2 linked regions of the Catalinimonas alkaloidigena genome follow. The protein of the gene in region 1 binds, or shares a complex with, the protein of each later gene. Links are inferred from orthologs where the notes say so. Each region holds a gene or a part of one and is shown in the gene's direction. Other genes may lie near its edges.

The links. The genes of interacting proteins can lie anywhere in the genome.
Region 2: the proteins of prfA (region 1) and prmC are in contact, whole or in part, in a crystal structure (PDB 2B3T), measured with the Escherichia coli proteins. The link is inferred for Catalinimonas alkaloidigena from one-to-one orthologs.

What each region holds. Positions count from the first base shown.
Region 1 is NZ_FNFO01000003.1:504,370-511,941, forward strand. What follows is about bases 2,598-5,449. They hold prfA (peptide chain release factor 1), read left to right. Parts: upstream 2,598-3,414; coding sequence 3,415-4,485; downstream 4,486-5,449. Other genes in these bases: BLR44_RS09300 (GAF domain-containing protein), read right to left, coding at 2,598-3,107; BLR44_RS09310 (hypothetical protein), read left to right, coding at 4,530-5,449. Outside these bases: BLR44_RS09290 (DUF4136 domain-containing protein), read right to left, coding at 1-370; BLR44_RS09295 (c-type heme family protein), read right to left, coding at 467-1,120; more of BLR44_RS09300, read right to left, coding at 1,182-2,597; more of BLR44_RS09310, read left to right, coding at 5,450-5,993; BLR44_RS09315 (hypothetical protein), read right to left, coding at 6,053-6,523; BLR44_RS09320 (DEAD/DEAH box helicase), read right to left, coding at 6,878-7,572. UniProt on the Escherichia coli protein: Peptide chain release factor 1 directs the termination of translation in response to the peptide chain termination codons UAG and UAA.
Region 2 is NZ_FNFO01000010.1:16,542-21,812, forward strand. What follows is about bases 1,455-4,363. They hold prmC (peptide chain release factor N(5)-glutamine methyltransferase), read left to right. Parts: upstream 1,455-2,445; coding sequence 2,446-3,282; downstream 3,283-4,363. Other genes in these bases: ribD (bifunctional diaminohydroxyphosphoribosylaminopyrimidine deaminase/5-amino-6-(5-phosphoribosylamino)uracil reductase RibD), read right to left, coding at 1,455-2,361; BLR44_RS21380 (Hsp20/alpha crystallin family protein), read left to right, coding at 4,030-4,363. Outside these bases: BLR44_RS21350 (biliverdin-producing heme oxygenase), read left to right, coding at 1-43; BLR44_RS21355 (hypothetical protein), read right to left, coding at 45-830; BLR44_RS21360 (GAF domain-containing protein), read right to left, coding at 835-1,317; more of ribD, read right to left, coding at 1,330-1,454; more of BLR44_RS21380, read left to right, coding at 4,364-4,443; BLR44_RS21385 (dihydrolipoamide acetyltransferase family protein), read right to left, coding at 4,498-5,271. UniProt on the Escherichia coli protein: Methylates the class 1 translation termination release factors RF1/PrfA and RF2/PrfB on the glutamine residue of the universally conserved GGQ motif, i.e. on 'Gln-235' in RF1 and on 'Gln-252' in RF2.

The sequences.
Region 1 (7,572 bases):
CCTGCGCGTACGCATTTTGGTACGTAGGCCAGTACCAATAGCCGTAGTTGTTCATGTAGCGCGTGTCGGTCTTCTGGTTGACCGCGATCTGGTAATTCACCAGCAAGTCCGGGTCAGACGACACCATCTCGTATCCCAGGTTGTTCATCTCCCGCTCAATGGCCTGCCGAATCCGCTTCAAATTCAGCGAATTGTCGATGGTCGGATTGTCCGACGTCTGCTTCATGCCGGCCGAGTCGACCCAGGCGTACGTGCTGAACGAGTCGAACTGTGCCTCCTTGTCGTAGTCGGAATGAACCGTCAGTTGAGGACTGCAACTAAACAGAAGGAGTAGGGCAAACGCCCCGATATAATAGGTATAGCGTTTCATGGTTATGAGGATCTGTAAAAAATGACACCCGTGTGGTGTACTGCCTTATCCTAAAAACGCATGAGCGCCAGGGGAAGGTTACGAAAAACCTGATTGTCAGTTGCTTCCGATGCTGCTGACCACCGTACGTTTTTCAAACTCGATGGACCAGATGCCTGCCAGATCGCCCTGCGATGCTTGAAAAGCCACCGAGTCGGCTTGAGGAAAGCGTTTGCGTAAGGCCTGCGTTGTCGGCTCGCTTCGCTCCTGCCCGTGGCATTTCAAACAAAACGCTTCATCGAACATCAGAGGTTTGGTGTAGAGCAATGCCTGGTCGTTTCGGGTTTTCTGGATGTTCTCATCCAGCTTCACCCCCTCGGCCGCGCCATACACGTAGGCTTCGAGCAGTTCAAGCGCCTGAGGCGTCACGAGCGAATCGGGGCGTGGTGCCAGCGGATGGGGCGAAAGTCGTATGATCCGGGCTTCGGCCTGTTGGTAGACCGGCAAGTCGTCAATGCGGCAATACGCCAGCGCTTCCTCGGGCGGCAGACTATCCAAAGCGTGTTTCAACCGCTGCCGCCATTGGGCTTCCAGTTGGGCTTGTGTCTGCTTGCCTAATTGGCGTGCCTTCTCGGTAATTTGCCCCGGAGTGGCGCGTATAATCTCACGCGCGTTCATTTCTTCTTTTACCTGCGAGGTATCGAGTCGGTCACCGTGGCACCCCATCATCAGGAGAAGGCACAGCCCGTAAACCAGAGTCGATTGCTTCATGCCTGCAAAAATAAAACCCCGTGAGGACATCACGGGGTTTTCAAAGGATTTGCGCTGCTTCCTATGCGTTTGTATGCACCGTTGCAATGCGGTTGATGATGAAATGGTACCGCACGCCTTGATCTTCGCTGGTGTGGATGCTCCCGGCGATGACCAGAAACTCTTCGCTCTTGCCGTTGCTCTTGTTGAGTGAGACTACACCTTGCCAGTAGTGACCGGCTTCCAGTTTTCGTTTGAGATCCGCCAACTGATCGCCATCGGTCATCAGATCATGTAACGAAAAGCTCATTACCTTATCGGTGGCATGCCCGAGGAATTCTTTAGCCCGGCCATTAGTCAACTGAATGCGGAACCTGGTATCTGTTTCGAGCAACAGGCTCGTTGAGTTGATCAGTTCTTCTTTGTCGTGGGCAGCACGTTGGGCACGTTGCATCTCCTCTTGGGTGGCTTGCAACTCTTCCATGTTTTGCCGCATTTCTTCTTCCTGCGCACGCATCTGCTCAGTGAGCATCTGCGACTCTTCCAGCAGATGTGACGTACGTTGGTTGATGCGCACGGACGAAATGGTCGACGCGATGCTTGTCCCGATTTTTTCGACAAACTCGACTTCGTGCGGAGCGAAGATCTGGAAAGAAGCCATCTCGATGACGCCAAACACTTCTTCGTTCACACGCAACGGCACAATCAGAATACAGGTAGGATTGGCATCACCCAGGCCGGAACGAATCGTTACGTAGTTATCGGGAACGTCCGTGATGTAAATCGTACTGTTTTCCTGCCAGGCTTGGCCTGCCAGCCCTTCGCCAATGTCGATACGTTGATTCAGGTGCTTTTTCCGATCCCAGGCATAACACCCTTGCAACTCCAGGTACGGATCGTCCGGGTTGTCTTCGTTCAGAATGAAAATGCGTCCTTGGTTGGCCTTGGTGTATTTAACCAAGTTACCGATGATGTGGTCGGCCAGTTCGGCCAGGTTGTTGGTATTCTGGCGCAAGATTTCACCAAAGCGGGCCAAACCTTCCGTTGTCCAGTTACGGCGAGCTTCGTCTTCGGCGACCTGCTGCAGGTTACGGCGCATTTCCAAGAGGGCAGATCCCAATACGTCGTTTTCGCTCAAGGGCGTAAACTCGGCTTTCAGATTGCCTTGCCCAATGTTTTCTGCAAACTGTGCCGTTTGACGCAAGCCAACGGACAGTTTGTTAACGGCCTCGGCCATGTCGCCCATCTCGTCGTTGCTGAAACGCTTGGTGCTTTCTTCGGGTAGCTCCCCGCGTCCCATCTGTTGTACGATGCTGCTGATGTAGGAAATAGGACGCGTAATAGAACGGCTGGTAATGTAGGCGATCAGCATGCCGACCACTGTAATCCCGATACCCAGCGAAAGGACGATGGTCATGAGCAGGCTCGACGAGTCGATAATTTCCTGCTTGGTGCTGGCCAGTTCCGTCTTTTTTTGTTGTTGCAGCTTGTCGATGCGTTGCAACAGCGAGGCCGTCGAGGGTAAGACTACTTCTTCGATCACGCTCTCCCCTTCTACCATTTTCTTTACCGGATCTTCGTAATCTTCGAAGGTCACCAGCGTAGACATGATCCGTTTTTCGGTTGCCAGCAACGCATCGAATTCCTGCAAGATGGTGTCCATCTGAGCGATCTCCGTCGAATCTTCCCACTGTTGGCTCAGTTCTTTGACGCGCGCCTGCAACGTGGGGTATTCGACGTTATGCAACGTCCGCAAATCTTGCTTGTCTTCTTCGTTGGTTTGCAGATACACCCAGTTGGTAATCAGCATTTTTGATCGGATGGCCGTGTTTTCCAACTGGTCAATGGCTTCCATCGAAGGTTCGACTACGTCGGAACTCCGACTTAGCCCTTCTTCACTTTGATTGAGGGTGATAATACTCAGGACGGCATTTAATGCGAAGAAGGAAATCAGTACGGAAAATCCGAGAAAAATCTTCTTCCCTAGCCCGAATCGTGTTTTTTTCATCATAAAAAAGGATCAGAACCGCTACGCTCGGTGATATGTGTATATGGTGATTTCGAGGGGCTAAAATAGATATATGAGATGGGCAGGACTCGCTAAAACACTTTATATCAATACTGAAGAAAGTTTTGACCCGAAATGATATGAATCATTGCACATATAGCGCGTGTCCAGGCCCTCTGCCTAACGGTTGCCCCTCGGTTTAGTAGCATAAAGTAGGAATTCCCGGGTTGCGGTCCGAAAACCGCCCCCGGGGGGAATGGAAAAGCCACGTAACTATTGCTTAAATTTGCCCCCTATTTAGACAATTATGATTGACAAGTTAGAGGCTATACGTCAGCGTTTTGAAGAAGTGGGGCACCTGATTGTTCAGCCCGATGTGGTGAGTGACATGAAACGGTACTCAAAATTGAGCAAAGAGTATAAGGACTTAGAGAAGATTGTCGAAAAGTACCGCCCTTACCGCCTGACGTTAGATAATATCGAAAATGCGAAGCAATTGCTGACTACCGAAAAGGACCCCGAGTTCCGGGAGATGGCCAAGGAGGAGTTGGAGACGTTGCAGGAAACCCGCGAGGCGCAGGAGGAGGAGCTGAAAACCATGCTCATTCCGAAAGACCCGAACGACAGCCGCAACGTCATCATGGAGATCCGTGGTGGAGCCGGGGGAGATGAAGCCGCCATTTTTGCCGGCGACTTGTTCCGGATGTACCAGCGCTTTGCTGAAGAGCGCAACTGGCGCATGGAGATTCTGGATTACACCGAAGGGACGTCGGGAGGCTATAAAGAAATCATTGCCAACGTTTCGGGCGACGATGTCTACGGCATGTTGAAATGGGAGTCGGGCGTTCACCGGGTGCAGCGGGTTCCCGCTACCGAAACGCAGGGACGCGTCCACACTTCGGCGGCCAGCGTGGCGGTATTACCCGAAGTTGAAGAGGTGGACGTGGAGCTCAACATGAACGACATCCGTAAAGACACGTTCTGCTCGTCCGGTCCTGGTGGGCAGTCGGTCAATACTACCTATTCGGCCATTCGCCTGACCCACATCCCCACGGGAATCGTGGTGCAGTGCCAGGACGAAAAGTCGCAGATCAAAAATTTCGAGAAAGCCCTGAAGGTCCTCCGCTCGCGGTTGTACGATATCGAATTGGCAAAGCAGAACGAAGAATTGGGTGCGCAACGCAAAGCCATGGTGGGCAGCGGCGACCGCTCCGACAAGATCAGAACCTACAACTACCCCCAAAGCCGTGTGACGGATCACCGCATTGGCCACACGGTCTATAACCTCCCGGCCGTCATGGATGGTGACATTGGCGACTTTATCGAGCAATTGCGCCTGGCCGACAACGCAGAGAAGCTAAAAGAAGGGCAAGCGTGACGCTGCTGCATACCAACCGGGCCTTTGGAGCGTTTCTTCTTCGCATGAAGACCACTTTCTCTTGCCTGGCGGTACTGTTGTTTTTAGTCTGGGCTTGTGAGCCGATCGATGAGGTCATTACCACCGACCCCTCCGATCAGCTTTCTTTTTCTGCCGATACGCTTCGGTTTGATACGGTATTTACCGACATCAAAACGGCAACGCGCCGGCTACGGATTTACAATCCACATCGGAAGGCCATCAAAATCGATGCGGTGTCGCTGGCCAATCCCGAAGGGCCCTTCACCCTTGTGGTCAACGGCCGGTCCGGTCCGGTAGTCGATAACATCGTTGTGCGCGGGGGCGACAGTCTACTGGTCTTGATCGAAGCAACCATCGACGCTCAAGATCAGGACAATCCGTTTGTGATTGAAGACAAGCTCGTGGTCCAGAGCAACGGCAACCAGCAGCAGGTGATGCTCGAAGCCTGGGGGCAGGACGCCTATTACCTTCGGAACGTAGCGCTTGCCTGTTCGGGAGAAGCCATTACCTGGACCAAAGACCGCCCCTATGTGCTTTTCGAAGGAGTATTGGTCCCCCCGGGATGTACGCTCAACGTCGAGGCTGGCACCCGCCTCTATATGCACAGCACCGCCGTTTTGGTGGTACAGGGCACGTTGCACATCAACGGTACGCCCTCTGAGGTGGTTCGGATTACCAGCACGCGCGATTTTACCGGCGCCGAAAGTAAGGACCCTTACTTGAACCAGCCAAACCAGTGGGGCGGAATCATTTTTGTGAACGGGAGTACTGACAATCGGATCGATTTTACTGACATTAAAAACGGGGAACGTTTTCAGGTAGGATTACCCGACGTAGAAGGACCCGTCGACTTGCAGATCTCCAACTCGCTCATCGCCAACATGGCCAGCAATACGTTCTGGTGCTACAAGCCCACTTCGCTGGTGGCGTATAACAACCTTTTTATCAACGGTGGCGAGCGGCTCTTGGCGGCATTGGGAGGTACCTATTATTTCGCGCACAACACGTTCGCCTACAATACCAACCTGCGGACGATCCGCCGGACCGCAGCGGTGGTAATTTCCGATTTGTACAGTTATTATAATGAGGAGGGGCAAGAGATCGAGGCGCAAGTTCCCTATTCTTTCTTCTTTGTCAACAACATTGTGTCCGGGCGCAATGAAGAAGAATTCCAGATGGGTCTGTCAACTCCCGAAAGCCAGGCAGAAATCCATAATAATGTTATTTCGCTGCGCGATGCCTCTAAGTTGCCCCTCGAAGACTTCGCTTCGGCAAACCGGCTGATTTCCTGGGAACTTGATTTTGCTAACCCGATCGAGTACGACTTCCGACTCGATACACTCGACACAGATTCTCCGGCCCGGCAGTACGGCGCTGACCTCACGACCTTTTCGCTGCCGGGCGTACGCACGTCCGATTTGCGGCGCGATTTTTTAAACGGTCCCCGCAGCCTGACCACACCCAACGTCGGCGCCATCGAAGAATAAAGACGCCCGGCAGCTTGGCTGCCAGGCGATCATGAAACAAATGGAAACAGATGGTTTTGTTAGATCAAGCCTGCTTTGGCTTCAATGTTCAACCGCACGGTGACCCCCAGGGTGACGGGCGTCTGGTTGACAGTACCGGTTATGTAAAAACGAAGAGTCTTTTTGGTCATCAGTGAGGCAGCCAGTAGGTCTGTGTTTTCTGACGGAAACGCGACAAACGCTTGCTGCGCATACAGATCGGCAACGTTCAGATTTCTGAAGTGCGCTAATACAACCGGGGTATCATTCTCGTTTTCCGTATAGCTCAAGGTGCCGGTCTCCAGCAACAGATCCTGTTTGTTGTCAGGGCTGGTGACCAGCGAATCGACTTTGTAAGCCAAAGCAATGATCGATATAGTTTGCAGACGGTTGGCATACTTGTCCAGCTCCTCGTCGTCGAGGGGATCGTAGACCACCTTCTCAGAGATACTTTTGGCGCTTCCCATAGAGGAAAGCAGGAAACTCACGTCCAGATTACGAGTGAAGGTCACCGTCGTAACGCGTTTTACATTCTCGCAGCTTGCTAACAGGAATACTACGCTTAGCAAGCCTATTACTTTGGCACCCCAGGCACTCGCTTTGATCCTACTCATATATAATTAAACTATATCAAGTTGACAGAGCAAAGATCAGCGAAGCGTGATACAAAAAAAATTCTATATTTTACCAGAAATAACCTATTGCACTTAGGCCAGAGTCTATGCTGCCTTCAACCGTTAATTACTTCCAAACCAGCGAGATAAATGAATTCTACGCCAGCACCGAGGGAATGGCACTAGTCGCAAAGCAATAAAAAAATTTGGCGACCAAGCTGGATTATACAAATATCTTACAAGGAATAAGCCCTACCGCCGCCGGCGCGGCCGCTTGCCTGACTTTTTGGTTGGGCTCTTTTTGGTGGGCGAAGGGCGACGCTTCTTTTCGTGAAAGGCACCTTGATAAGTAGGATCTTCTCGCTTGCGCTGCTGATCGATCGCGCGCGCCATCTCCTGCTGTTCCTCAAACGAGGTGGCCACCACGGGAACCGCTTCCGGTAACGCATGGCGGGGAATGGCGCCGTGAATGATTTTCTCGATCCGCTCGATGTGGTAGGCCTCGGCGGGGTTCATCAGCGTTACCGATACACCTTCGTGTTCGGCACGTCCGGTGCGCCCCACACGGTGCACGTAGTCTTCGTACACAATAGGCACATCAAAGTTGATCACGTGGGTTACGTCCTGTACATCGATGCCCCTGGAAGCGACGTCGGTTGCTACCAGTACGTGTAGCTCTCCCGCTCGGAAAGCATTCATGGCATTGAGGCGGGCGTTCTGATCTTTGTTGGCGTGGATAACCCGAACCCGCTCTCCCCATTCGCGGACCAGCCTGTTGTAAATGTAGTTGGCCGTCGTACGGGTTTTGGTAAAAATAAACGCGCGGGCTACCTCGTCCTGCCGCAACAGGTGCGTCACGAAATTGAGCTTGGTGGCCTGATTGGGCACCTCGTACAACCGCTGCTCTACCGTTTCGGTTACGGTTGCTTGGGGTGCCACTTCTACAC
Region 2 (5,271 bases), on another replicon or contig:
ATCTGCGATGGTTCCCGTGCCGGTGCCGAACAAAGCCTCCTGACTCATTTCTCTTTCGGGTAGCCGATCAGGTAGGTCATGCGAGTGCCGAAAGCGCCCTTTTTCATCCCGGCCTGCCAGACGTAAGCTTCCCGCTCTACCTCATAAGCCAACGCCATCAACGCCCGGGGCGAATACATCCGTCCCAGCGACACCAGCCCGTCCCAGAGCGTACAACACGGAATCAGTGGTATGGCGTAGGTAAAAAATAAGCGATTTAACGTTACAGGGCGGATGAACGGCGTAACTGCCCACACCGCCGGTGCTAACAACAGCATGGCCGCTCCCCACTCCAGAGGCTGTCCGCACGCGCCATCGAACAGGCCGATAGGCACGCAACGTTGGACTGCATCGCGCAAGAGGCGTTGGAGCTGCTCCGGGGTAAGATGGTGGCTGGCCGAGAAAAGCGTACGCACGCCCGCCAGCGAAGAAGGTACTTGCAAGGCGTCGACCGACTCGGCCACATACCCGATACAGTGGGGTGCCTCCTGCGCCCGCTGCTGAAAAGCCACGATATTAGGGTACTTGTCCGTCAACGTGATCGTCACATTTTCGAGCCCCTGGTGGCGTAATTCATGGAGCAGAAAGACGATTCCGCCGCCACCACCCGAGCCTAAGTCCACCATCTTCGGAGAATGCTGCGTTGCTAGTAAGCGACCTAACAAAGGCACGGCAGGTTGATAGACCTTCAGGTGTGTGATGGCAAAATCCAGAAAATCGGTCATCCCGGTCCGGATGGCATCCGGAAACCAGGGCAGGTCTTCAAACTCAAAAAGTTGTATCCGAGGCATCGGGTCACCCGATTAAGCCTTCGATCAGGCGCATCACCTTCGCGAGGTAATGTGCGTCAGTTTCGTCGAAATCGTTCAACTGGTCGCTGTCGATGTCCAGTACCAGAAATACGTCTTCGCCCCGAAACGCCGGCAGCACAATTTCTGAGCGTGAAGCCCCGCTGCAGGCAATGTGCCCCGGAAAGGCGTCTACGTCAGGCACCAGCATAATCTCGCGACGGGTATAACAGGCGCCGCAAACCCCCTTATCGAACGAAATACGCGTACAGGCCACGGGTCCCTGAAAAGGCCCCAGCACAAGTTGCGTTTCTTTCACCAGATAAAAACCGACCCAGAAAAAGCTAAAGCTTTCTTTTAAGGCGGCGGCAATGTTAGCCAAATTGGCGATCAGGTCCGGTTCTCCTGTCACCAGTGCGTCGAGTTGGGGCAAGAGACTTTCGTATTTTTCGGCGCGGGTGGTTCCGGTAACCGACAAGGATTCAGCCATAAGAGCGTACGGTCAAAACGTTGGATAATAAATGCGCAGTTCGTCTTCTTTCAGGTGTTGTTTCTGGTAAGGCACATGCCGCAAGACGGGTGCCGCTATGCCCTCGCCAAACCGCTGAGGACTTACAAACACACGCGCTTCGTCCCAAAGGCCCGCTTCCAGAAAATGCGATAACAGCGCACTTCCCCCTTCCACAAACAGTGACATCAGGCGACGTTGGTGTAAATCCTCTACGAGTTGCACCAGCAATGGGGTTCCTTCCGAAGCCAATTTTACAAAAGTCGCCGTGGGGCGCGTTTCACTTTTCTGCGTATTGTAACAGAGCGTCGGTTGCGTGCCATCGAACAGATACAACGATGGCGATAGCCTCAGTTCCCGATCGATCACCACACGTACCGGATCAGGGCCCTTCCAGTCGCGCACGTTGAGGCGGGGGTTGTCGTGCTCGGCCGTTCGGCTGCCTACCAGAATGGCGGCTTCTTCGGCCCGCCAGCGATGTACCAGCCGACGCGACAACGACGAACTGATCCACTTGGAATCGTAATTGGACCGCGCCAGGTAGCCATCGGCCGTTTGCGCCCATTTCAGGACGATGTAAGGACGATGCTTCTCTAAGAAAGTAAAAAATCGGCGATTCAGGTGCGCCCCTTCCTGTGCGAGGAGCCCAACCTCGACCGCGATGCCCGCTTCGCGCAACCGGCTCAAGCCCCGCCCCTGCACCAGCGGGTTCGGGTCCTGGTTGGCCACCACCACACGTCTGACTTGGTGCTGCACCAGCAGATCGGCACATGGGGGCGTCTTTCCGTAATGCGAGCAAGGCTCTAACGTCACGTATACGGTTGCATCCGGCAGAAGCGCAGGATCGGCCACAGACCGAATGGCATTGACTTCGGCATGCGGCCCGCCGTACTGCTGATGCCACCCTTCGCCGATAATGCGGCCGCCGTATGTGATGACGCAGCCCACCATAGGGTTGGGAGCCGTGGACGTCCGTCCTAACGCTGCCAGTTCCAACGCCCGCCGCATGAAAAATTCGTCCAACATCGCAGATCAAGATTTTGGGCAATTTTACAGGAAAATCAATTCTTACTTCCGTTGTCGTCCCCTATCCCGCCTTCCGCACGTCTTTTGCACCGCACCGTAGCCGCGCGCCTTCAAACGTACGAACCTCCTGAAGCACAAGCGCTGGCGTTTGTGTTACTGGACGAGCGGTTGGGGCTGACCAAAACACATGTGCTGGCAGATCGCGCACTTTCAGTGCAGCAATGCGCACTTTTACCACAATTGGAGCGGGATGTGCAGCGACTGGAAGCCCAGGAACCGATTCAGTATGTGTTGGGTTACACACATTTCTGTGGACGTACGTTTCTGACCGACCGGCGGGCCCTCATTCCCCGTCCGGAAACGGAAGAATTGGTTGCGTGGATTGCCCAGGACTATGCACAACGTTCGGAAGTTCGCGGGTTGGATGTCGGGACTGGCACCGGGTGCATCGCCATTTGCTTAGCGGCAGCCCTCCCTCCCTCCGCCTGGTGGGCAGTGGATGTTAGCGAAGAAGCATTGGCATTAGCACAGGAAAACGCTGCGCGACAGGAGGTGAAAGTACAGTTCCAGCAACTGGACATCCTAAACGGACCGTACGTAGACCTACCCAACGATCTGGACATTCTGGTCAGCAATCCGCCTTACATTCCGCAGGACGAAGCGGCCGCTATGGCCGGGAACGTCACGGATTTTGAACCCAATCAAGCGCTTTTTGTGCCCAATCAGCAACCGCTGCTGTTCTATGAAGCATTACTCGATCTGGCCCACACGCACCTGAAAGAAACCGGGAAACTCTATTTTGAAATACACGAAAAAATGGGGACTGCCTTGGAGGAACTGTGTCGGTCAAAAAATTGGAATCGCGTCGAACTCCGAAAAGATTTCCGCGAAAAAGTAAGGATGGCTGCCGTACAGCGTTAGAAATCCACTCCAATGATGGCCCGAATCGGAACACGCAGATTTCCTTCCAACGTCACCCAGTCGTCGTCTACTGCCCAAACGATTACTTTCAGGACATTCAACCGGTGGTCGGCAGTTCGAAAACTTACCGAAACAGGTTTCTGATTTAAATTGCTGAAACGCTCGGCGCGCTTCAAATTATATAATCGGAACTGCTTGATAATCTCACTGGAATGAACGTCGTCGGTGCCAAAACTGTATTCACGCTCCAATGCTTCTGACGACTTTACTACTGGCTTTATCATATACTCTGATCTCCTACATCAATTGTTGCTACACACATACCTTAACGAAGAGGATCTTATAAAAGATATAACAATATAGCATAAGTACCATTATTAACGGCAAAAAGTTGCCAATTGGTCGACGAACTGTTGGTTGATGTTAGGTTTTGTTCAATTCTCAACTTTTTTCTTGACTTTGCACACAGGCATGCGTTCCAAGATTGCCAAAAAGTTTTCTATCTTGTCCGCATACTCTTTTATCCACCAGATCGTTTCCTTCCTCGCTTACACCTGTCGGCGCCTCTGTTCCGCGGAATCGATTTGCAGCTCCAACCCGCTAAGTGCGTCAATTTGGCACGCGATCACAACTAGCACGTCAAAGTGACGTATTAACGGTATAGATCCGCATCCTCAAAAGCCCTTACCATCTTGGTACGCTATTTGAAATAGAGAGGATGTTTCTAAGATTAATATGACTAAGGAGATGAATTTATTAGAGAACAAAGAACTGCTCAGAAATCTGCTCTACAGTGGTGACCTGCTGCACACGATAAACGGAGGCATCTCTATGACATACGTAGATGTAAAGAGAACTCCTCAAGAAATAATTATTAACGTTTCCGCGCCTTCTGTTCAGGCGGAAGCGTTCAACGTAATGGTCGAACAGGACAAACTGTTGGTGTATGCATTGCTGCATCACCAGATTCAGGACGAAAATGCTTCACTGGCCGGCACGTTTGCCATGCCGATGTTCAGTCAGACGTTCGATATTCCAGCGAATGTGGATATTGAACACATCGAGGCCCAACACGAAGGCAACCAGCTGCAGATCAGCATGCCATTACTGCCTGATATGGAATCGCATACTGTGCGCCGACGGATCGAGATCAAACACTAGTCGTTCCCTTCTTAATATAAAAAAAGCCCCGCATTGAGCGGGGCTTTTTTTATATCAGACCGTGCGTTCCCGGTCGAACGATTCCAGATAGTCGGCCACACGCCTAACGAACATTCCTCCCAACGCGCCATCGACCACCCGATGGTCGTACGAATGTGACAGGAACATCATGTGCCGAATGGCAATAACGTCGCCCGCGTCGGTTTCCAGCACGGCGGGTTTCTTACGGATCGCCCCCACGGCCATGATGGCTACCTGCGGCTGCATAATGATGGGCGTTCCCATCACGTTACCGAATGATCCGACATTCGAAACGGTGTAGGTTCCACCGCTGAGTTCGTCTGGCTGGAGTTTGTTTTCGCGCGCCCGTTTCGCCAGGTCATTTACTTTTTTTGCCAGACCGGTCAGGCTGTACTGGTCAGCATTACGAATGACAGGCACAATCAGGTTGCCGCTGGGCAGCGCCACCGCTACGCCAACGTTGATGTCTTTCTTCACGATAATCTTGCTCCCGTCGACCGATACGTTAATCATCGGAAAATCCTTGATGGCACGGACAATCGCTTCCACAAATAACGGCGTGAACGTAAGGCTCTGGCCTTCGCGCCGCTTGAAATCATCCTTGATGCGATCACGCCACTTGACTAGTGTAGTCACATCCGCCTCTACGAACGACGTCACATGGGGCGAAATGCGCTTTGAATCCAGCATTCGCTCGGCAATCATCCGGCGCATCCGATCCATCTCGATAATCTCGTCGTTACCGCCTACAGAGGCGGCCGCGCCAGTGCTCACATTCGGGGCGACATACGTTTCGGCCGGTGAGGC